2 linked regions of the Alloyangia pacifica genome follow. Each later gene encodes a partner of the first gene's protein in a complex. Links are inferred from orthologs where the notes say so. Each region holds a gene or a part of one and is shown on either strand. Other genes may lie near its edges.

Evidence for each region.
Region 2: the proteins of ccmE (region 1) and ccmB are in contact, whole or in part, in a solved structure (PDB 8CE8), measured with the Escherichia coli proteins. The link is inferred for Alloyangia pacifica from one-to-one orthologs.

What each region holds. Positions count from the first base shown.
Region 1 is NZ_CP022189.1:1,841,466-1,854,232, reverse strand. Bases 1-2,857 are described here. They hold ccmE (cytochrome c maturation protein CcmE), read left to right. Parts: upstream 1-1,129; coding sequence 1,130-1,585; downstream 1,586-2,857. Other genes in these bases: CEW88_RS08865 (GNAT family N-acetyltransferase), read right to left, coding at 2,469-2,857; map (type I methionyl aminopeptidase), read left to right, coding at 1,712-2,461; murI (glutamate racemase), read left to right, coding at 112-924. Outside these bases: more of CEW88_RS08865, read right to left, coding at 2,858-2,969; grxD (Grx4 family monothiol glutaredoxin), read right to left, coding at 2,991-3,356; CEW88_RS08855 (BolA/IbaG family iron-sulfur metabolism protein), read right to left, coding at 3,427-3,669; xth (exodeoxyribonuclease III), read right to left, coding at 3,794-4,603; CEW88_RS08845 (DUF6749 family protein), read left to right, coding at 4,933-5,268; CEW88_RS08840 (DUF6902 family protein), read left to right, coding at 5,354-6,427; CEW88_RS08835 (DMT family transporter), read left to right, coding at 6,424-7,302; alaS (alanine--tRNA ligase), read left to right, coding at 7,453-10,113; CEW88_RS08825 (DUF1330 domain-containing protein), read left to right, coding at 10,136-10,420; CEW88_RS08820 (DUF1330 domain-containing protein), read left to right, coding at 10,420-10,707; CEW88_RS08815 (DMT family protein), read left to right, coding at 10,772-11,068; translational GTPase TypA, read right to left, coding at 11,189-12,767. UniProt on the Escherichia coli protein: Heme chaperone required for the biogenesis of c-type cytochromes. Transiently binds heme delivered by CcmC and transfers the heme to apo-cytochromes in a process facilitated by CcmF and CcmH.
Region 2 is NZ_CP022189.1:1,256,289-1,265,103, forward strand. What follows is about bases 2,794-5,790. They hold ccmB (heme exporter protein CcmB), read left to right. Parts: upstream 2,794-3,962; coding sequence 3,963-4,619; downstream 4,620-5,790. Other genes in these bases: CEW88_RS06035 (Mth938-like domain-containing protein), read left to right, coding at 2,850-3,203; ccmA (heme ABC exporter ATP-binding protein CcmA), read left to right, coding at 3,352-3,966; CEW88_RS06050 (heme ABC transporter permease), read left to right, coding at 4,701-5,429; ccmD (heme exporter protein CcmD), read left to right, coding at 5,426-5,584; CEW88_RS06060 (DsbE family thiol:disulfide interchange protein), read left to right, coding at 5,577-5,790. Also shown: protein translocase subunit SecD, read left to right, coding at 1-1,513; protein translocase subunit SecF, read left to right, coding at 1,517-2,485; more of CEW88_RS06060, read left to right, coding at 5,791-6,128; CEW88_RS06065 (NUDIX hydrolase), read left to right, coding at 6,199-6,738; CEW88_RS06070 (heme-dependent oxidative N-demethylase family protein), read left to right, coding at 6,743-7,474; CEW88_RS06075 (hypothetical protein), read right to left, coding at 7,471-8,208; CEW88_RS06080 (lytic murein transglycosylase), read right to left, coding at 8,339-8,815. UniProt on the Escherichia coli protein: Required for the export of heme to the periplasm for the biogenesis of c-type cytochromes.

The sequences.
Region 1 (12,767 bases):
GATCTCCATCCCAAAGCGCCGTAAGACCGGTCTTCGGGGCTTGCGCCACGTGAGTCGGCGCAGCGTCACGTGAGGCAGGCCGGGTGTGCGTCCCGGCAAGGAGGGCAGAGAATGGCGGTTGGTGTGTTTGATTCCGGGCTTGGCGGGCTCACGGTTCTCGACGCGGTCGCAAAGCGGCTGCCCGAGGTGCCGCTGGTCTACTATGGCGACAACCGGCACGCGCCCTATGGCGTGCGCGACGCGGATGACATCTATAAACTGACCGTCGATGCGGTGCACCGCCTCTGGGACGCGGGCTGCGATCTGGTGATCCTCGCCTGCAACACCGCCTCGGCGGCGGCGCTGCGCCGGATGCAGGAGGGCGGCCTGCCCAAGGGCAAGCGCGTCCTGGGGGTCTTCGTGCCGCTGATCGAGGCGCTGACCGAGCGGCAATGGGGCGACAACTCGCCGCCGCGCGAGGTCGCGGTGCAGCACGTCGCGCTCTTTGCCACGCCGGCCACGGTGCGCTCGCGTGCCTTCCAGCGCGAGCTGGCCTTCCGTGCCATCGGCGTCGACGTCGAGGCGCAGGCCTGTGGCGGTCTCGTCGATGCCATCGAAGAGGGTGACATGATCCTCGCCGAGGCGCTGGTGCGCAGCCACGTCGAGGCGCTGAAACGCAAGATGCCCGAGCCGCAGGCGGCGATCCTTGGCTGTACCCACTATCCGCTGATGCTCGAGGTCTTCCAGGAGGCTCTGGGAGAGGGAGTCGCGGTCTATTCGCAGGCGAACCTCGTGGCAGAGTCGCTTGCCGACTACCTCCAGCGCCATCCAGACATGTACGGCAGCGGGACCGAGAGCCGTTTCCTGACCACCGGCGATCCGCGCAAGGTCTCGGTGCATGCGACCCAGTTCCTCAAGCGGCCTTTGAGCTTCGAGGCTGCCTAGCGCCCGCCCCCGACGGGCACGACAGGGCGGGGCGTGCTGCTCGCGGGCAGGACAAAGCGGGCGCGCAGGCCCCACACCTCGGGGATAGTTCCGTCTCGAAGAGCGGGCGGGCCGCGGCGCGGTGACGCAATTTGATTTGGAGCGGTGCTCTCGGCGCCTTAAGGTGCCATATAGAGAGAACCGCATGCATGTCGGGGGGAAGGCAATGGGTCTCAAATCGCTGAAGAAGCAGCGGCGCATCCAGGTCGTGGCGCTGGCCGCGGTGGCGCTGGTCGTCTCGACCGCGCTGATCGGCTATGCGATGCGCGACGGGATCAACTTCTTCCGCTCGCCGAGCCAGGTGGTCGAGGCACCGCCCTCGCCGAACGAGACCTTCCGCATTGGCGGGCTGGTCGAGGAAGGCTCGCTCGTGCGCGGCCAGGGGCATGAGATCAGCTTCTCGGTGACCGATGGCGGCGCCTCGGTGCCGGTGGTCTTCGAGGGCGTGCTGCCGGACCTCTTCGACGAGAACCAGGGCATGGTCGGCACCGGGCGCTATGTCGATGGCGTGTTCCGGGCGAGCGAGATCCTCGCCAAGCACGACGAAACCTACATGCCCAAAGAGGTGATCGACGCGCTGAAGGAACAGGGCGTCTACGAGGATCCCAACGCCGGGAGCTGACACTGCCTTGGCGCTTAGGCGTATCGGCTGCGGATTGCAGCTGGTGCAAGCGGGCTGCCCGCTTGTGACGGAAGACATTGCCGCCGCTTCCGGCTAGTCTGCGCCCTCGCAACGTGGGATTTGCAGATGACGATCAACGACATGGACGACCTTGCCGGGCTGAAGGACATCGGCCGGATCGTCGCGAACGCCCTGCAGGGCATGGCGAAGGCGATCGAGCCGGGCATGACGACGCTGGAGCTCGACGAGATCGGCCGCGCGATGCTCGAAGCCGAGGGTGCGCAATCGGCTCCCGAGACGAGCTACAACTTCCCCGGCGCCACCTGCATCAGCATCAACGAGGAGATCGCCCACGGCATCCCCGGTCCGCGGGTGATCCAGCGCGGCGATCTGGTGAACATCGACGTCTCGGCCTCGAAGGCCGGGATCTTTGCCGACACCGGCGCGACCTTTCGGGTGGCGCCGGTGAAAGCGCCACTCGACCGGCTGTGCCGCGATGGCAAGAAAGCCATGCAGATCGGCATTGCACAGGTTGGCGCGGATCGGCCTCTCGCGGGGATCGGCGCGGCCATCGGGCGGTTTGCCGGCAGCAAGGGCTACACGCTGATCCGCAATCTCGCCAGCCACGGTGTCGGCCATTCCCTGCATGAATACCCCGAAGAGATCCCTACCTGGCCCGTGCGCGGCGAGCGGCGGCGGATCACCAAGGGGCTGGTGCTCACCGTCGAGCCGTTTTTGTCGATGGGAGGGCAGTGGGCCAGCGAGGGCGAGGACGGCTGGACGCTCTACAGCGAGCCCTGCGCGCCGGTCGTGCAATACGAGCACACGGTGGTCGCGACCGAAACCGGCGCGCTGGTGGTCACCCAGCCGGGATGACCCGTGTTCAAGGCGTTCGTTCGAAAAAGCGCAGGTGCGGCAGCGCCACGTCCGGGATGGGCTGGTAGGGGCCGCGCTCGACAAAGCCCAGCTTGGCGTAGAGGTGGCAGGCGGCAGCCAGCGTCTTCATCGTGTCGAGCCGCAGAAGCGGCGCACCGGCGGCGCGGGCGCGGGTGGCCAACTCTTCCACCAGCTGAGCCGCGAGCCCTTGGCCGCGCGCCTCGGGGGCGACGTAGACCCGCTTGATCTCGGTGCTGCCGTCGGGCAGCCGCTGCGACATGGCGCAGCCGACCGGGGCGCCCTGGCGCTCGGCCAGCAGAACGGCGTCATGCTTGCCGGGCAGGGCATCCAGCAGCTCGTTGTATGCGGGGTCGGGATAGAAAAGCGCAACCAGCGCCGGGGCGGCGGGATGGTGGGCGCGCAGGTCCTCGCGGTAGGCGAGGCAGAGCGCACGCACGGCGGCGAAATCCTCGGGACTCGCCGCCGTGCGGAGGGTGATCTGGGTCACGTTTGCAGATCCGGACGCGGATCAGGCGTTGGCTTCGCGGATCTTTTCGGCGGCATCCTTGTCGTAGGTCACGCCGCTGGTCTCGAACAGCGTGTCGAGCTCGCCCGAGAGGGTCATCTCGGTGATGATGTCGCAGCCGCCGACAAATTCGCCCTTGATGTAGAGCTGCGGGATCGTCGGCCAGTCCGAGTAATCCTTGATGCCCTGGCGGATGGCGTCATCGGCCAGCACGTTCACGTCGAGGTAGTCGACGCCCATGTAGTTGAGCACGCCTGCGACGCGGCTGGAGAAGCCACATTGCGGCATGGTCTTGGTGCCCTTCATGAAGAGCACCACGTCGTTCGCCTTCACCGTTTCTTCGATACGGGTGGTTGCGTCGGTCGTCATCTCTGTCTCCTGTCTGCGCGCGCCGCCCGGCAGGGGCGCGGCGTGGATGTCTAATCTTGCTGTGTGTGTCTTACTCGGGGGCCTTGGTGGTGAGCGCCAGCGCGTGCAGCTCGCCATGATTGCCGTCCATCTTGCCCTTCAGCGCGGCGTAGACGGCGCGCTGCTGCTGGACACGGTTCTGGCCGCGGAAGCTTTCGTCGATGACCTCCGCGGCATAGTGATTGCCGTCTCCGGCGAGGTCGGTGATGGTGATCTTGGCCTCGGGGAAGGCGGCGCGGATGAGCTGTTCGATCTCCGTCGCTTCTATTGCCATGTGGGCGGACTCCGCTGTCAGACTGTTCTACTCAGATGTAAGACGGGCGCCGCGCGGGTGCAAGCGCGGGCCATTTTCTTGGCTTGGTTCGGGGGCGGAACCGGGACGGACGAGGGGGCGGGGCTCAGAGATCCAGCTCGACCCAGACCGGCACGTGGTCCGACGGCTTGTCGCGGCCGCGGATGTCGCGGTCGATGCCGCAGTCGGTCATCAGGTCGGCGCAGGACGGCGTCATCAGCACGTGGTCGATGCGGATGCCGTTGTTCCGCTGCCAGGCCCCGGCCTGATAATCCCAGAACGAATAATGCCCCGGCCCCTGCACTCGGGCGCGGAAGGCCTCGGTGTAGCCGAGGTTGAGGATGCGGCGGAAGGCGTCGCGGCTCTGCTGGAGGTAGAGCGCGTCGTTCTCCCAGGCCTGCGGCTTGGCGGCATCCTCGGCCTGAGGAATGATGTTGTAGTCGCCGGCCATGAGGGCGGGGGTCTCGTCGGCCAGAAGCTGCTGCGCGCGCGCGTGCAGCCGGTCCATCCAGTCCAGCTTGTAGCCATACTTGCCGTCCCGGATCGGCTGACCATCGGCGTCGAACTCCACCGGGTTGCCGTTCGGCAGGTAGAGCCCGCAGAGGCGCAGGGCCTCCTTCTCTCCCACCACGGTCGCCTCGATCCAGCGCGCCTGCTCGTCGCTGTCGTCGCCGGGCAGGCCGCGGCTCACGTCCTCGAGCGGGTGCTTGGACAGGATCGCCACGCCGTTGAAGCTCTTCATGCCGTGGGTCTCGACGTTGTAGCCGCGCTCCTCGAAAAGCTCGTGCGGGAAGGCCTCGTCGACCGACTTGATCTCCTGCAAGAGCGCGACATCGGGCTGCGCTTCGTCGAGCCAGTCCGTCAGCGCACCGACGCGCGCCTTGATGCCGTTGATGTTGAAGGTGGCGATCTTCATCTGGAGCCCTCCGGAAGTTGCGCCAGCTATCGCGCAAAGCCGGCTGAGGGACAAGTGCGGCGGGCCGGATTCGCGGGTGATTCGGCGGCCGGCACCGACGATTCGTCGCCAATTCTGTGATTTGAATGACGCAGCGGAAACTATCCCCAGAAAAGAATCTTCTGTGGGGAAGAGAGATTGTCGCGCGAAGCGACGAAATTGTAAGTCATTGTTTCTGTGAAGAACTCCTGTATTAATCTACCTTAACAAGAAACCATATTGCCTGAAGCAATCATCGCAAGAAACCCTGAAGCACGTTTCTCGTGTCAATCCAACCAGGGAGAACTTCCATGACTGCTCAACTCAAGCAATTCGTGACCGCAGAAGCGCAGCACCGTGTCGAGGCCGATATGTTCGGCGGCGAGGGCTGCGCCATGTTCACCTCGGGCGCGGCGCCTGCCGAGGCCGAAACGCTGCTCGGCGGCGGGATCGAGATGTTCACCTCCGGGGCAGCACCTGCCGGCGTCGAGATCGCCTCGGGAGAGGGTGCGGCGCTCTTTACTTCGGGCGCCGGGCCGGTGACCGCCGCGGGCGAGGCGGTCGGTCTCTTCACCTCCGGCGCTGCGCCGCTGCGCTCGGAGCTCGGCGCCGGCGACGCCACGGCGCTCTTCACATCGGGCGCCTGAGCCCGTCGCGCACGGGCGGGCACCGTCTTGGTGCCCGCCTGTCCCTTGCCTGTTTCCCGCACGCCCGCGCAGAAAGGCCCTCCGCATGTCCAATGTCATCGCCCTCCACCCGGTGCCGCGCATCGCCGACCCGGACACGCGCATCGCGGCGCTGATCGCCTGTTTCGCGCAGCATCGGCGCAGCGAGGAGGATGTGTTCTGGCTCAAGGAGAACGCCGAGCTGCTCAACATCCTCGACTGCACCGGCGCGGCGACATGGGCCGGGATCGGCCCCCGGGCGCTGCTGCCGCATGTCGAGTTTTATGCCAGCGCAGAGGCGCGGCTGGCCTTCTTCCCGCAATACTACCGCTTCCTGCTGTCCATGGTGCTCGATCTCGAAGACCTCGGCATGCCGGGCGAGACCGGGGCGCGCATGGCGCAGAGCATAGCCGCGTCCGCTGCGCCCGGCGCAGAGCTGTCGGATCTGCAGCGCATGGAAGCGCGGCGGCTGCTGGCGCGGCGGGGGGTCTCCGGTCCGGCCGATCTGGGCCTCGAGGACCGGCTGCGCGGCTTCTGCGCCCGGCCCGGTATCTTTGCGCTGCCGAATAAGAAGGCCGCCTACGAGCTTACCCATATCGTGTTCTACCTCAGCGAATACGGGCGCCGCGATCCGCGGCTGGAGTCCGAGGCACTGACCAGCCTGCACTTCGCGGGCAACCTTGCCTTTCTCGAGCAGAACTCCGACCTGCTGGCCGAGGTCTGCATTGCGCTGCGCTACGCTGGGGAGCTGCCGCCGCCGCTCTGGACCGGCTGGCTGAGCCGCGAGACGCAGCTTTTCCATGTCGACACGGACCCGCAGGGCCCGCTGCAGGACGGCTACCACGATTTCCTCGTCTGCAACTGGCAGCTGGCCTTGGCAGGAGAGGAGCCCTTTCGCAAGCCACTGGAGCCGGGGCGGATGCACTTCGATCGGGCGCCCCGGCGGATGGCGCCGCTGCGCGAGCTGTCGCGGGCGCTCTTTGCGATGAAGGGGCGGCGCAGCGCCGACTGGACGGTGATGCGCCGCCGCATGGAGGGGGCGCTGCCGCCCGGGGTGATCGACCTGCTCGACCTCATGGCCCGCGAGACGGCGCATTTCGACGCCTTCTTCGAGGGCTTCGCCCGGGCGGGCCGGGCATGAGGGCCGCGCTCGCCGGCGCCGCGCTGGTCGCGCTCTACACCGCGCTCATCGCCGCTGCTGACGGGATCACCAAGCTGATCGCGGGAAGCTACGCGGCGCCGCAATTCCTGGCCGTCTCCTCGGCGCTGGTGCTGCTCTTCGCGCTCTGTGCGGCGCGGCGGCAGGGGTCGCTGCGCGCGGCGCTGGGGGTGCAGAGCCGGGGCACCATGGCGCTGCGATCGCTGCTGACCGTGCTTGCGGCGATCGGCTTTTTCCAGGCGTTTCGCCTTCTGCCCTTCGCCGACGTCTTCCTTTTCATCGGGCTGATGCCGCTCATCGCCGCCGCGCTCTCGGGCGTGGCTCTCGACGAGCCGGTGCGCCCCGCTGCCTGGCTGGCGCTGGCGCTCGGTGCGTCGGGCCTTCTCGCCCTTGTGCCCGAGGGCCGGGCAGGGGTGGATGCGGGGCATGTCTGGGCGCTGCTGGGGGCCGTTTCCGGAACCGCGTCGATGGTCGCCGCCCGCGCCATTGCGCGGCGCGAGCGCAAGCCGCTGGCACAGGTCTTCTGGCCCAACCTCGCGCTGGCGCTGGTCATGGGCGTGGCGCTCCCTTTCGTCTGGCAGCCAATGCCGCTGGCCGACTGGCTCTGGGTCGCGGGCTACGCGCTCTTCCTTTTCGGTGCGCGTTTCGTCTCGGTCGAGGCGTTGCGGCTGCTCCCGGCCTATGTGGCGACACCGCTGATGAACCTGCAGTTCGTCTGGATGGTGGGCATCGGGGTTTTCGGCTTTGGCGAGATGCCCGGCGTCGGCGCCAGTCTCGGCGCGGCGCTGGTGATCGGCTCGGGTCTCTGGCTGGTGGCCGACGAGGCCCTGCCGGCACGGCGGCGACTGCGGCTCTAGACCAGACGTCGCCGCGTCGGTGCCACATCTGATCGGGACAGAACGCAGCTCCTCACGCCGATCGCGCTTTTCGCGGGCGGCTTATGGACAGGCGCGGGATGGGGAGATACACCCGTCCGGAACCCGCAGACGAGGCGCAAGAGAACACCCATGCCCACGCTGAACGACATTCGCTCGACGTTTCTGAACTACTTCGCCAAGCAGGGCCACGAGATCGTGCCCTCGAGCCCGCTTGTTCCCCGCAACGACCCCACGCTGATGTTCACCAACTCCGGTATGGTGCAGTTCAAGAACTGCTTCACCGGGGTGGAGAAGCGCGATTACAAGCGCGCCACCACCGCGCAGAAATGCGTGCGCGCCGGCGGCAAGCACAACGACCTCGACAACGTGGGCTACACCGCGCGGCACCACACCTTCTTCGAGATGCTCGGCAACTTCTCCTTCGGCGACTACTTCAAGGCCGAGGCGATCCCCTTTGCCTGGGAACTGGTGACCAAGCATTTCGACATCTCGCCCGAGCGGCTCTACACCACCGTCTATCACACCGATGACGAGGCCTTCGAGCTGTGGAAGAAGATCGGCGTGCCGGAAAGCCGGATCATCCGCATCGCCACCTCGGACAACTTCTGGCAGATGGGGCCGACCGGCCCCTGCGGCCCCTGCACCGAGATCTTCTTCGACCATGGCGAGAAGTTCTGGGGCGGCCCTCCGGGCTCGCCCGAGGAGGATGGCGACCGCTTCATCGAAATCTGGAACGTCGTCTTTATGCAGAACGAGCAGTTCGAGGACGGCTCGATGCGCGCGCTGGACATGCAGTCGATCGACACCGGCATGGGCATCGAGCGGGTCGCGGCGCTGTTGCAGGGCACCAACGACAACTACGCCACCGACCTGATGCGCGCGCTGATCGAGGCTTCGGCCAATGCCACCAGCAGCGATCCCGACGGTCCCGGCAAGACCCACCACCGGGTGATCGCCGACCACCTTCGGTCGACCTCCTTCCTCATCGCTGACGGCGTGATGCCCAGCAACGACGGTCGCGGCTACGTGCTGCGCCGCATCCTGCGCCGGGCCGCGCGCCACGCGCACCTCCTGGGCGTGCAGGATCCGCTGATGCACCGCCTCGTGCCCGAGCTGGTGCGCCAGATGGGCGAGGCCTACCCCGAGCTGCGCGCCGCGCAGCCGCTCATCGAAGAGACGCTGAAGCTCGAGGAAACCCGCTTCCGCCAGACCCTCGACCGCGGCCTCAAGCTGCTCGACGAAGAGCTGATCGGCCTGCCCGAAGGGGCCGAGCTGCCCGGCGCCTCGGCGTTCAAGCTCTATGACACCTACGGCTTCCCGCTCGATCTGACGCAGGATGCGCTGCGCGAGCAGGGCCGCACCGTCGACACCGAAGGCTTCGACGTCGCCATGGCCGAACAGAAGGCCAAGGCGCGCGCCGCCTGGTCCGGCTCGGGCGAGGCCGCCGACAGCCGCGTCTGGTTCGACATCGCCGACAAGCACGGCGCCACCGACTTCCTCGGCTACGACACCGAGACCGCCGAGGGCCAGATCCTCGCGCTGGTGCAGGACGGCGCGCTGGCCGAGACCGCCGCCAAAGGCGAGAAGGTGACGCTGGTGCTCAACCAGACGCCCTTCTACGGCGAAAGCGGCGGCCAAGTCGGCGATACCGGCGTGATCCGCACCGAGGGCGGCAAGGTCACCGTGACCGACACCCGCAAGGTCGAGGGCGTCTTCCTCCACATCGGCGAGGTCTCCGAGGGCAGCGTGAAGCGTGGCGAGGCCGCGGTGCTCGAGGTCGACCACACGCGCCGGGGCATGATCCGCGCCAACCACTCGGCAACCCACTTGCTGCACGAGGCCCTGCGCCGCGCGCTCGGCGATCACGTCGCGCAGCGCGGCTCGCTGAACGCGCCGGATCGCCTGCGCTTCGACTTCTCGCACACCAAGGCGCTCAGTGCCGAGGAAATCGCGCAGGTCGAGACCGAGGTGAACGCCTTCATCCGCCAGAACTCGGCGGTGAGCACCCGGATCATGACCCCGGACGATGCCCGCGCACTCGGCGCCCAGGCGCTTTTCGGCGAGAAGTACGGCGACGAGGTGCGCGTGGTCTCCATGGGCGCGCTGCCGGGATCGGGCAAGGGCTCGGACGGGCAGACCTACTCGCTGGAACTCTGCGGCGGCACCCATGTCGCGCAGACCGGCGACATTGGCCTGTTCGCCCTGACCTCGGAAACCGCCTCCTCGGCCGGCGTGCGCCGCATCGAGGCGCTGACCGGCGAGGCTGCCATGGCCGCGCTGCGCCGCCGTGACAAGGCCCTCTCGGGCATCGAGGGGCTGCTCAAGGTCAGCGGCGAAGAGGCGGTCACCCGCGTCTCCGCGCTGCTCGACGAGCGCCGCAAGCTCGAGAACGAGGTCGCCCAGCTGCGCCGCGATCTCGCCATGGCTGGCGGTGCCGGTCAAGGCGGCGGCGGCGAGGCCCGCGAGGTGGGCGGCATGAAGTTCGTCGGCCAGGTGCTCTCGGGCGTCCAGGGCAAGGATCTGCCCCCGCTGATCGACGAGCACAAGTCGCGGCTTGGCTCCGGCGTGGTGCTGCTGATCGCCGACACCGGTGACAAGGTGGCCGTGGCCGCTGGCGTCACCGAGGACCTCAAGGCCACCGTCTCGGCGGTGGATGTGGTCAAGGCGGCGGTCGCGGCGCTTGGAGGCAAGGGCGGCGGCGGGCGTCCGGACCTTGCACAGGGCGGCGCCAAGGATGCCAGCCAGGCCGAGGCGGCCATTGCGGCGGCCGAGGCAGTTCTGGTAGGCTAATCAATCGCTTAGGGAGGAGCTTATGACTGCTTACATGATCGCCCGCATCGAGGTCACAGACCCCGAGGACTATGCCGTCTATGCTGGGCAAACCGTTGCGCTCGCCGAGAAATTCGGCGGGCGCTTCCTTGTGAAAGGCGGGCCGCAGGCCTTTGTCGAAGGCGAGGGGCCGGGCCGTCACGTGGTGGTGGAATTCCCCAGCCGCATCGCCGCCGAACGCTGGTACAACTCACCCGAATACCAGCGCATCCTGCCCATCGCCCTGCGCGCCTCGACGCGCGATCTCGTCATCGTGGAAGGACTCTAATGCCCGCTCTCTGGATCGCCCATGTCACCGTCACCGACGAGGAGGCCTACGGCAAGTACGCCAAGCTCGCCGGTCCCGCGATCGCCAAGCACGGCGGGGAATTCGTCGCCCGCGGCGGTCGTTACGTGCAGCTCGAGGGCAAGGAGCGGCCACGCAATGTCGTGGCGAAATTCCCCTCGGTCGAGGCTGCAGAGGCCTGCTACCACTCGCCCGAGTACCAGGAGGCCCTGGGCCACGCGCGTGGCGCATCGGAGCGCGAGTTGCTGATCGTCGAAACCAGCGAGTGAGCGCCCGCGATTGAGCTTCGCGCATCTGCTGCCGGTCCTGCTGCTGGTGGCCTCAAATCTCTTCATGACCATGGCCTGGTACGGGCACCTGCGCTTTCCCGGCGCGCCGCTCTGGGCCGTGGTCTTTATCAGCTGGGGCATTGCCCTGGTCGAATACTGGCTCGCGGTGCCGGCCAACCGGCTCGGCCACCGGGTCTATTCGGCCGCCGAGCTGAAGACCTTGCAGGAAGTCATCACGCTGATCGTCTTCGCCGGCTTCTCTGCCTTCTGGCTGAAGGAGCCGCTGACGCTCAACCACGCCGTCGGCTTTGGCTTCATCGCGCTCGGCGCCTTCTTCATCTTCCGCGGCCCCTTCGGCTGATCCCGCTGTACCGGGGCATGAAAAAAGCGCGGTCCCAGTGGGACCGCGCTTTCATCTTCTCTTCTTGGCAACTACGCCCGGGGGGCCGGGGGCAGAGCCCCCGAAGCCCGCGCGCCGGGTTTACTGGCTGCGCGACTGGCGCTTGCGCTCGTGCGGGTCGAGGTAGCGCTTGCGCAGGCGGATCGCGGTCGGGGTGACTTCCACCAGCTCGTCGTCGTTGATGTAGGCGATGGCCTCTTCCAGCGACAGGGTGATCGGCGTGGTCAGGCGGACGGCTTCGTCGGTGCCCGAGGCGCGGACGTTGGTCAGCTTCTTGCCCTTCAGCGGGTTCACTTCCAGGTCGTTGTCACGGCTGTGCTCGCCGATGATCATGCCGGTGTAGACCGGGGCCTGGGCGCCGAGGAACATCTTGCCGCGATCCTCGAGGTTCCACAGCGCGTAAGCCACGGCCTCGCCGTTCTCCATCGAGATCAGCACGCCCGCACGGCGGCCTTCGATCGCGCCCTTGTGCGCCGTCCAGCCGTGGAACACGCGGTTCAGAACGCCGGTGCCGCGCGTGTCGGTGAGGAATTCGCCGTGGTAGCCGATCAGCCCGCGCGAGGGCACATGGGCCACGATGCGGGTCTTGCCGGCGCCGGCGGGCTTCATCTCGACGAGCTCGCCCTTGCGCGGGCCGGTGATCTTCTCGATCACCGCGCCGGTGTAATCGTCATCCACATCGATGGTGACTTCCTCGACCGGCTCCATGCGCTGGCCGTCTTCTTCCTTCATGATAACCTGAGGGCGCGAGATGCTGAGCTCGAAGCCCTCGCGGCGCATGTTCTCGATGAGAACGCCCATCTGCAGTTCGCCCCGGCCGGAAACCTCGAAGGCCTCGCCGCCCGGGGTGTCGGCGATCTTGATCGCGACGTTGCCCTCGGCTTCCTTCATCAGGCGCTCGCGGATCACGCGCGACTGCACCTTCTTGCCGTCACGCCCTGCGAGCGGGCTGTCGTTGATGCCGAAGGTCACGGTGATGGTCGGCGGATCGATCGGCTGCGCGTCGAGCGGCTCGTCCACGGCCAGCGCGCAGATGGTGTCCGCGACGGTCGCCTTGGTCATGCCGGCGAGGCTGACGATGTCACCTGCGAGTCCCTCTTCGATGTCGGCCTGCGCGAGGCCGCGGAAGGCCTGCACGCGGGTGACGCGGAACTGCTCGATCTTCTGGCCGATGCGGCTGATCGCCTGCACCGTCTGGCCAACCTTGACGCGGCCGGTCTCGATGCGGCCGGTGAGCAGGCGGCCCACGAAGGGATCGCTGCCCAGCGTCGTCGCCAGCATGCGGAAGTCGTCGTCCTGGTGCTTGATCTGCTTCGGCGCGGGAACGTGGTCGACGATCAGGCGGAACAGCGCATCGAGGTTCTTGCGCGGCCCGTCGAGCTCGGCATCGGCCCAGCCGTTGCGGCCCGAGGCGTACATGTGCGGGAAGTCGAGCTGGTCTTCGTCGGCGCCGAGCGAGGCGAAGAGGTCGAAGCACTCGTCGAGCGCGCGGTCGGGCTCGGCGTCGGGCTTGTCGACCTTGTTCAGCACCACGATCGGCCGCAGGCCGAGGGCCAGCGCCTTGGAGGTCACGAACTTCGTTTGCGGCATCGGGCCTTCGGCCGCGTCCACCAGCAGCACGACGCCGTCGACCATGCTCAGGATGCGCTCGACCTCGCCG
Region 2 (8,815 bases), 590 kb from region 1 along the record:
GCGCGAGGCGGCCGCCGCGAGCTGGCCAAGCTGGCTGCCCTCCGGGTTGGTCAACCTCGGCCTCGACCTCCGCGGCGGGGCCCATCTGCTCGCTGAGGTAAAGGTTGCCGACGTCTACGCCTCGCGGCTCGAGGCGCTCTGGCCCGACGTGCGCGACATCCTGCGCCCCGAGCGCGATAGGGTCGGCACCATCCGCCTGCAGCCCTCACCGGCCGGCGAGCTGCGCGTGCGCATCTCCAACCCCGACGGCATGGCCCGCGCGCTGGAGCTGGTGCGCGGTCTCGCGCGTCCGGTGACCTCGCTCACTGGCGCCGGCTCCAACGACCTCGAGGTCAGCGGGCAGGGCGACGAGATCGTCGTGACCCTTTCGGAGGCCGAGAAACAGGCCACCGACGAGCGCACCATGCAGCAGTCGCTGGAAATCATCCGCCGCCGGATCGATGAGGTTGGCACCCGCGAGCCGACGATCCAGCGGCAGGGCAGCGACCGCATCCTGATCCAGGTGCCGGGAATCGGCTCGGCCGCCGAGCTCAAGGACATCATCGGCACCACCGCCCAGCTGACCTTCCAGCCGGTCGTCAGCCGCACCACCAACGCCGACACCACCCCCGGCGTGGGCAACGAGCTCTTGCCCGCGATGAACGAGGAGGGGGTCTACTACGTGCTCGAGCAGGCGCCCGTCGTCACCGGCGAGGAGCTGACCGACAGCCAGCCGAGCTTCGACCAGAACGGCCGGCCGGCGGTGACCTTCCGCTTCAACCCGAGCGGCGCGCGCAAGTTCGGCGATTACACCGCCGCCAACATCGGCTCGCCCTTCGCCATCGTTCTCGACGACGAGGTGATCTCGGCCCCGGTGATCCAGAGCCACATCCCCGGCGGCTCGGGCATCATCACCGGCCAGTTCTCGGTTGAGGAATCCACAAACCTCGCCGTGCTGCTGCGCGCCGGGGCGCTGCCCGCCGGGCTCGACTTCCTCGAGGAGCGGACCATCGGTCCGGAACTGGGGCAGGACAGCATCGAAGCGGGCAAGCTGGCGACAGGCGTGGCCTTCGTCGCGGTGCTCGGCTTCATGTGGGCGAGCTACGGGCTCTTCGGCATCTTCGCAAATATCGCGCTCATCGTGAACGTCGGGCTGATCTTCGGCCTGCTGTCGATGATCGGCGCGACGCTGACGCTGCCCGGCATCGCCGGCATCGTGCTGACCGTCGGTATGGCGGTGGACGCCAACGTGCTGATCTTCGAGCGTATCCGCGAGGAACTGAAGACCGCGCGCGGTCCGGCCCGGGCCATCGAGCTTGGCTATGAAAAGGCGCTGTCGGCCATCGTCGACGCCAACATCACCACCATCATCACGGCGATCATCCTCTATGTCATGGGCTCGGGTCCGGTGCGCGGTTTCGCCATCACCCTCGGCCTCGGCATCGTCACCTCGGTCTTCACCGCGATCTATGTCACCCGGCTGCTGATCTCGATGTGGTTCGAACGCCGCCGTCCCAAAACCATCGAGGTCTGAGCCATGCGTCTTCGTGTCATTCCCGACAATACGAGCTTCGACTTCTTCAAGCGCTGGAAGCTGTGGTTCGGCATCTCCGGCCTGATGATCGTGCTGGCGCTGGTCAGCTTCGGCGTGCGCGGCCTGAACTACGGCATCGACTTCCGCGGCGGCACCACCATCCGCACGCAGAGCGCCGAGGTGGTGGACGTTGGCGCCTACCGCGACGCGCTCGGCGCGCTGGGGCTGGGCGACGTGGTGATCTCCGAGGTATTCGACCCGTCCTTCGGACCGGATCAGAACGTCGCCATGGTCCGCATCCAGGCGCAGGACGAGGAAGAGGCCGTCACCCCCGAGACCATCGCTCAGGTCGAGGCGGCGCTGCAGGGCGTTGCACCGGACATCGAGTTCGTCTCGGTGGAATCCGTCGGCCCCAAGGTGTCGGGCGAGTTGATCTGGACCGCGGTCGAGGCGGTGGTTCTGGCCATCGGCGCGGTGCTGATCTACATCTGGCTGCGCTTCGAATGGCAGTTCGCGCTCGGCGCGGTGCTGGCGCTGGTGCACGACGTGGTGCTGACGATCGGCGTCTTCTCCGAGCTTCAGATGAAGTTCGACCTGACCACCATCGCGGCGCTGCTGACCATCGTCGGCTATTCGCTCAACGACACCGTCGTGGTCTTCGACCGTGTCCGCGAGAACCTCATCAAGTACAAGAAAACCGAGCTCAAGGAGGTGCTGAACCTCTCGATTAACGAGACTCTCAGCCGGACCTTCATGACCTCCTTCACCACGCTGCTGGCGCTCTTCGCGCTCTTCGCGCTGGGGGGGGACGTTATCCGCGGATTCGTCTTCGCGATGATCTGGGGCGTCTTCGTGGGGACTTACTCCTCGGTCTTCGTCGCCTCGACCGTGCTGCTCTGGCTCGGCGTCAAACGCGACTGGAGCAAGACCGAGGCAGAGGCCGAGGCCAAGAAGACCGGCAGCAGCGTCTGAGCCGGCCTGCGGGGCCGGGAGACCGGCCACGGCGCGCCCCGAGACGTGCAATCTCGGGCCGGACTGCCGGTTTTTGCGCCGGTGCGCGAGCAAAGCCCTAGACTTTGGTCTAGGGCTTTGTCGCTTTCGTATATCCCCGCTATGCTTGCCCTCCACCTGCGCCGCCCGCTGCCCGCCCCAAGCAGTGGGGCAATGGTCGCGCGGGGTAATTAGCTTTGATTTTTCATGTTTCGGCCTTATGCTGCCGCAGCGCGGCATGATCATGCTTCGTGCATCGTTTCGGGAGGGGTGCACAGCGGGATCGGCGCGATCACAGGGACCGCGGTCCGCTTCGGGCCGCCTGTATGGGACCAGGGGAAGAACCATGCGGATGAATGAAATCAACTTCAGCGACGCGATGCCGGTCGAAGGCTACGGCCCGGGATTTTTCCGCATTGGCGGGCGTCCTGTCGACGGCGGCGTCTGCCTCTCTCCCGATGGCATGAAGCCTTGGGCGGGACTGTCGGACGAGGACACGCTGGTCTCGCTCGCGGGCAAGATCGACGTGCTCTTCGTCGGCACGGGGGGCGACATCGCGTTGCTGCCCAAGACGCTGTCGAGCCGGCTCGAAGAAGCGGGCGTCGGGGTCGAGGTGATGAACTCTCCCTCGGCCTGCCGCACCTACAACGTGCTGCTGGGCGAGGGACGCCGGGTGGCCTTGGCGGCCATGCCCGTCTGACCTGGCATCTTCAGAGCCTTAGCCAATCCGGCCGCGCCCGCGGCGCCTGTGCCGGACCAGCCATGACCTTGCAACAGCTTGTCACGGCGCGGCTTTCGCGCTTTCCCGGGCCATTCGGCTGGGGTAAGCCCGTGGCATGACCCTGCCCATGACCCTGACTGTTCGCGATCTGGCCGTCGCCCGGGGCGGCGTGCCCGTGCTGGAGCGGCTGAGCTTCACGCTCTCCTCCGGGCGCGCACTCGTGCTGCGCGGGCCGAACGGCTCGGGCAAGACCACCTTGCTGCGCACCATCGCCGGGCTGCAACCGGCCTTCGAGGGCAAGATCGAGGGGGCGGGCGAACGCATCGCCTATGCCGCTCATTCCGATGGTCTGAAATCCATGCTCTCGGTCACCGAGAACCTGCGCTTCTGGGCGCAGGTCTTTGCGCAGACCGACATCGAGGCCGCTCTCGAGGCCTTCGACCTGCGCGGGCTCGAGGAGCGCATGGCCGGGACGCTTTCTGCCGGGCAGAAGCGCCGCTTGGGCCTGGCCCGGCTGATGGTGACCGGGCGCCCGGTCTGGGTGCTGGACGAGCCGACGGTCTCGCTCGACACGGCCTCGGTGGCGCGCTTTGCCGAGGCGGTGCGCGGCCATCTCGCAGCGGGCGGCTCGGCGCTGCTGGCAACCCATATCGATCTGGGACTCGACGAGGCAGAGGTCCTTGACGTCACCCCCTTCAAGGCCGCGCCCCGGGTGTCTCTGGAAGATGAGGCCTTCTTGTGATTGCGCTTCTTCTCAGGGACTTGCGGCTCGCGGTTCGCGCGGGTGGGGGCTTTGGCCTCGGACTTGCCTTTTTCCTCGTCGTCACCGTCCTCATCCCCTTCGGCGTCGGCCCCGAGACCGGCCTGCTGAGCCGCATTGCGCCGGGCGTCTTGTGGATCGGCGCGCTGCTGGCCTGCCTGCTGTCGCTCGACCGCATCTTCGCGCTCGACTGGGAGGACGGCTCGCTCGACCTTCTGGCCACGGCGCCGCTGCCGCTGGAGGGAATCGTCACGATCAAGGCGCTGGCCCATTGGATCACCACCGGCCTGCCCCTTGTGCTTGCCGCGCCCGCGCTCGGCGTGTTGCTGAGCCTGCCGCCCTCGGGATACCTCTGGGTGCTGGTCTCGCTGGCACTCGGCACACCGGCGCTTTCAGTCATCGGCACCTTCGGCGCGGCGCTGACCGTAGGGCTGAAACGGGGCGGGCTGCTGCTGTCGATCCTCGTGCTGCCGCTTTATGTGCCGACGCTGATCTTCGGCGCAGAGGTCGCGCGACGCGGGGCCGAGGGGCTGGCGGTGCAGACGCCACTGCTGATGCTGGCCGGGATCAGCTTCGGCACATTGGCGCTGTTGCCTTTCGCCAGCGCCGCGGTGCTGAGGATCAACCTGCGCTGAGAGGTCACAGGGCGCCGGCAAGCATTGCCGCTGCCGAATATTTGAAGTGTAAAGAGGCGCGAGCTGGGCTAGGGGAGCCGCATGTCGATCTGGGAATACGCCAATCCGGTGAAGTTCATCCGCACCACCGACCGCATCCTGCCCTGGGTGTCGGTCGCGGCAGTGGTTTGCCTCGGGGTGGGGCTGGTCTGGGGTTATTTCTTCACGCCAGACGACTACCGGCAGGGCGCCACGGTCAAGATCATCTACCTGCACGTGCCCGCCGCGCTGATGGCGATCAATGCCTGGATCATGATGCTGGCCGCCTCGCTGATCTGGATCGTTCGCCGCCACCACGTCTCGGCGCTGGCGGCGCGCGCCGCCGCACCGATCGGGGCAACCTTCACCGTCATCGCGCTGGCCACCGGCGCGCTCTGGGGACAGCCGATGTGGGGGACCTGGTGGGCCTGGGACCCGCGGCTCACCTCTTTCCTGATCCTCTTCCTGTTCTACCTTGGCTACATGGCGCTGTGGTCGGCGATCGAGAACGATGACACCGCGGCGGATTTGACCTCGATCCTCTGCCTTGTCGGCTCGGTCTTCGCGCTCTTGTCGCGCTACGCGGTGCTGTTCTGGAACCAGGGACTGCACCAGGGCGCCTCGCTGTCGCTGGACAAGGAAGAGAACGTCGCCGACGTCTTCTGGTATCCGCTGCTGGTCTGCATCGCCGGTTTCGTGTTGCTTTTCGTGGCGCTGGTCTTCCTGCGCACGCAGACCGAAATCCGCGCCCGCCGGTCGCGCGCGCTGCTGGCACGGGAGGGCCGGACATGATGCCCGATCTGGGGAAATACGCCTTTGCCGTGCTCGCCTCCTACGGGGTGAGCCTGGCGCTGATCAGTGCGCTGGTCGCTGTGAGCCTGCGCCGCTCCCGCCGCGTCCGGGCCGAACTCGAAAAGATCGAACAGAGGGTGAAACGCCATGGCTAAGGTCTCGCCCCTGATGGTGATTCCGCCGCTGATCTTCGCCGGATTCGCGGTGATGGCCTATTTCGGCATGCAGCGCGGCGATCCCAACTCACTGCCGTCCACCTTCATCGGCAAGCCGGCTCCGGCCTTGCCCCCGGCAACGCTCGACGGCTTTGCCCCGGTGGCGGATGCGGATCTGCGCACCGGCGAGGTGACCGTGGTGAACTTCTGGGCGAGCTGGTGCCCGCCGTGCCGCGCAGAGCATCCGGTGCTGCTGCACCTGCAGGAGCAGGACGTGCGCATCGTGGGCGTGAACTACAAGGACAAGACCGGGGCCGCCTCGGGCTACCTGACCGAAGACGGCTCGCCCTTTATCGGTGTGCCTTTTGATCCGCAGGGCCGCGCGGCGATCGAATGGGGGGTAACCGGCCCGCCCGAGACCTTCATCCTCGGCGGCGACGGCACGGTGCTGCACAAGCACGTCGGCCCTCTGGCCGGCACGCTCTACACCGAGGACTTCCTGCCTGCGCTGGAACAGGCGCTGGGGCGTGACCTCGAGCCCTGAGCGCGTGGACCATGGAGACAATGACAGGGCCGGGGGCATCGCTTCCGGCCTTGGCGCGCAAGGAGCGAAAATGACCGATCTGCCGTGGACCATGGATCTGCGCGACGCGCGCGACCGGCAGAACTGGGCGGCGCTCGGGGCGCTGATGACGCGCGGGGCCGATCCTTATGCCCGAGACCCGATGGAGGATCACGTCACCGGCTCGGGCTTCGTGGTCTCTCCCTGCCGGGGCTTCACGCTTCTGATGCATCACGCCAAGCTGGGCCGCTGGCTGCAGCCCGGCGGACATTGCGACGGCGATCCGGACGTGGCGGGGGTGGCCGCGCGCGAGATCGTCGAAGAGACCGGTTTGTCCCCTCGCCTGCTATCGCCGCGACTTTTCGACATCGACATCCACGAGATCCCCGCCCGCGCTGATGAGCCCGCACATTTTCACTACGATTTGCGGTTTCTCTTCGAGGCTGACCCTGCGAACCCCTTGCATGGGAACGCGGAATCACACGACCTTCGCTGGGTGGCTCTGGATGATCTGCCGCGCTACGCGCCGCAGCGCTCTGTCTGCGTGCTGCGCGAGAAGCTGCCCCTCTGGAGGGCCGAGAGCGGAGAATGACGTGATGATCGTGCAGGCACGGATTCCCCATGACCTGACTCAGATGAAGCCACTGCCAGGGATCGCTCCGCTCGATCCGGCGGCCTGGCTGCAGGTCGACGATGCCTATGCCGCGCAGATGGCGGAACGCGAGCGCCTGCTGGCGACGCAGCGCGCGGCGGTTCTGGCGATCGAGCCCGACGCGATGCCCGCCGCGCAGGAACTGCTCGAGGTGGTTCTGGCGCATCTGCCCGCGTCCTTCACGCGCAAAGGCGAGGTGGTGACCCGGCCCGACGGCGTCGAGGTGGCGCTCGACCGGAACGACCCCATGGGCACGCTCGGCGTGCTGGTTCAGGAAGACCTGTGCCTGCTGCAGAAACGCGGCGACGAACATGTTCTGACAGGGGCGGCGCTCTGCTTCCCGGCGGGCTGGCGGCTGGCGGATAAGATCTCGCGTCCGCTCAGTGTCATCCACGTTCCGATTCCCGAGTATGATGACAACATCGGCCGCCGGGTGCAGAGGCTCTTCGACGGGGTGGGCCCGGGTAAACCGCTGGTGCGTTTCAACCGGCTGTTTCACGACGATCCCACGCTGTTCCAGCCGGGGCCGCGGCGCAGCAACACGGACCGGGCCAACCCCGCGACCGCGCCCTATCTGCGCTCGGAGCGTCAGTGCCTCGTGCGGCTGCCCGAAACGGAGGCGGTGGTCTTCTCGATCCACACCTTCGTCGTCGAGCGCGGGCCCGACACGCCTTAGAGCGTCAGGTTCAGCAGTCCGGCATTGTCGAGGAAGACCCCGAGGACGGTGAAGCTGAGGAATTGCGTCGCGAGGCGAATGTCCATCCCGCGTGTTAGAGCGACGGCGGCCAGCACCAAGGCGACGGGCAGGTTGATCATCGCCAGAAGCCCGGTCATCGCCCAGGCGGCCAGCGACAGCCGCGTCTGCGCCGGATCGGACACCGCAACGACCATGGGCAGCCCCGAGGCCCTGGGAATGGTCGGCTCGGCGGGATCGGTCAGCGTCTCGGCCATGGCGTCTCGGATTCCCTCGGCCAGCAGCTTCTCGGCTGCGGGGTCGATCGGCGCAAGTCGCTTGCGCGGCGGGCGGGTGAGTTGGTCGGGCAAGGTCTCTGGCGAGAGCCGGGTCCGGGGAGAGAGCCACTCGATCTCGGTTGCCGCACACAGCGGCGAGAGCCGGCGCACCGCCTCGAGCAGCAGCGCGATGGCCTTGGGGCCGCTGGCGAGACCGCCTTCGCGGCAGAGCACCCGCAGCACGATGCGCGGCGTGCCGCGCGTTCCGTCGAAATGGGTCAGGCAGAGCCCCATGCGGTCGCCCATCAGCGCCAGACGTCGGCGCGAGACGAGAAGCGGGCGGCCCGAGGAATTGTCATGCGCAAGCAGGGTTTTACCCGCCATTTTCAGCAACTGGACAAGATCCGGGCGTGCCGTGTCGGGCAGGTAGAGGGCCGCGTAGGGGGCTTTGCCCGTCATCCACATGTTCCTTCTCAAGGGTCTTAGACGCCAGTTTTGCGCGCCAAATGAGGAAGAACTTTGTCTCAAACAGGTCCCGGGGAGGACGATTTGAGAAAAATCGGACCACCCCGGGTTGCGTAAATGTAAACTAGCCGACTTTCTGCGCAACCAAGGCAATGGCCTGCTGGTAGACGGTCGCGGCGTTCCATTCGTTCAGCACGCGGAAGTTCGCTGTGCCCTCGCCAAAGGGCTGACCGGGCTGCCAGCCTTTCTGGCGCAAGAAATTGGCGGTGGAGGCCAGCGCGTCGTACTGGTTGTAGAAATCGACCCGCCCGTCGCCATTTCCGTCGACCCCGTAGCGCAGCGCATTGCCCGGCAGGAACTGGGTATGGCCAAGCTCACCATGGGCGGCGCCCTGTTGGCTGGGCGAGAGCATCCCGCGGTCGACCATCTGCAGCGCCGCGATCGCGTGCGGGGTGAAGAAGGCCGAGCGGCGGCAGTCGTAGGCCACGGTGGTGATCGAGGAGACGACCGGCACGTTGCCCATGGTCCGGCCGAACCCGGTTTCCATGCCGTGGATCGCCAGCAGGATGCCGGCGGGCACGCCGTAGCGCTGCTCAAGGGC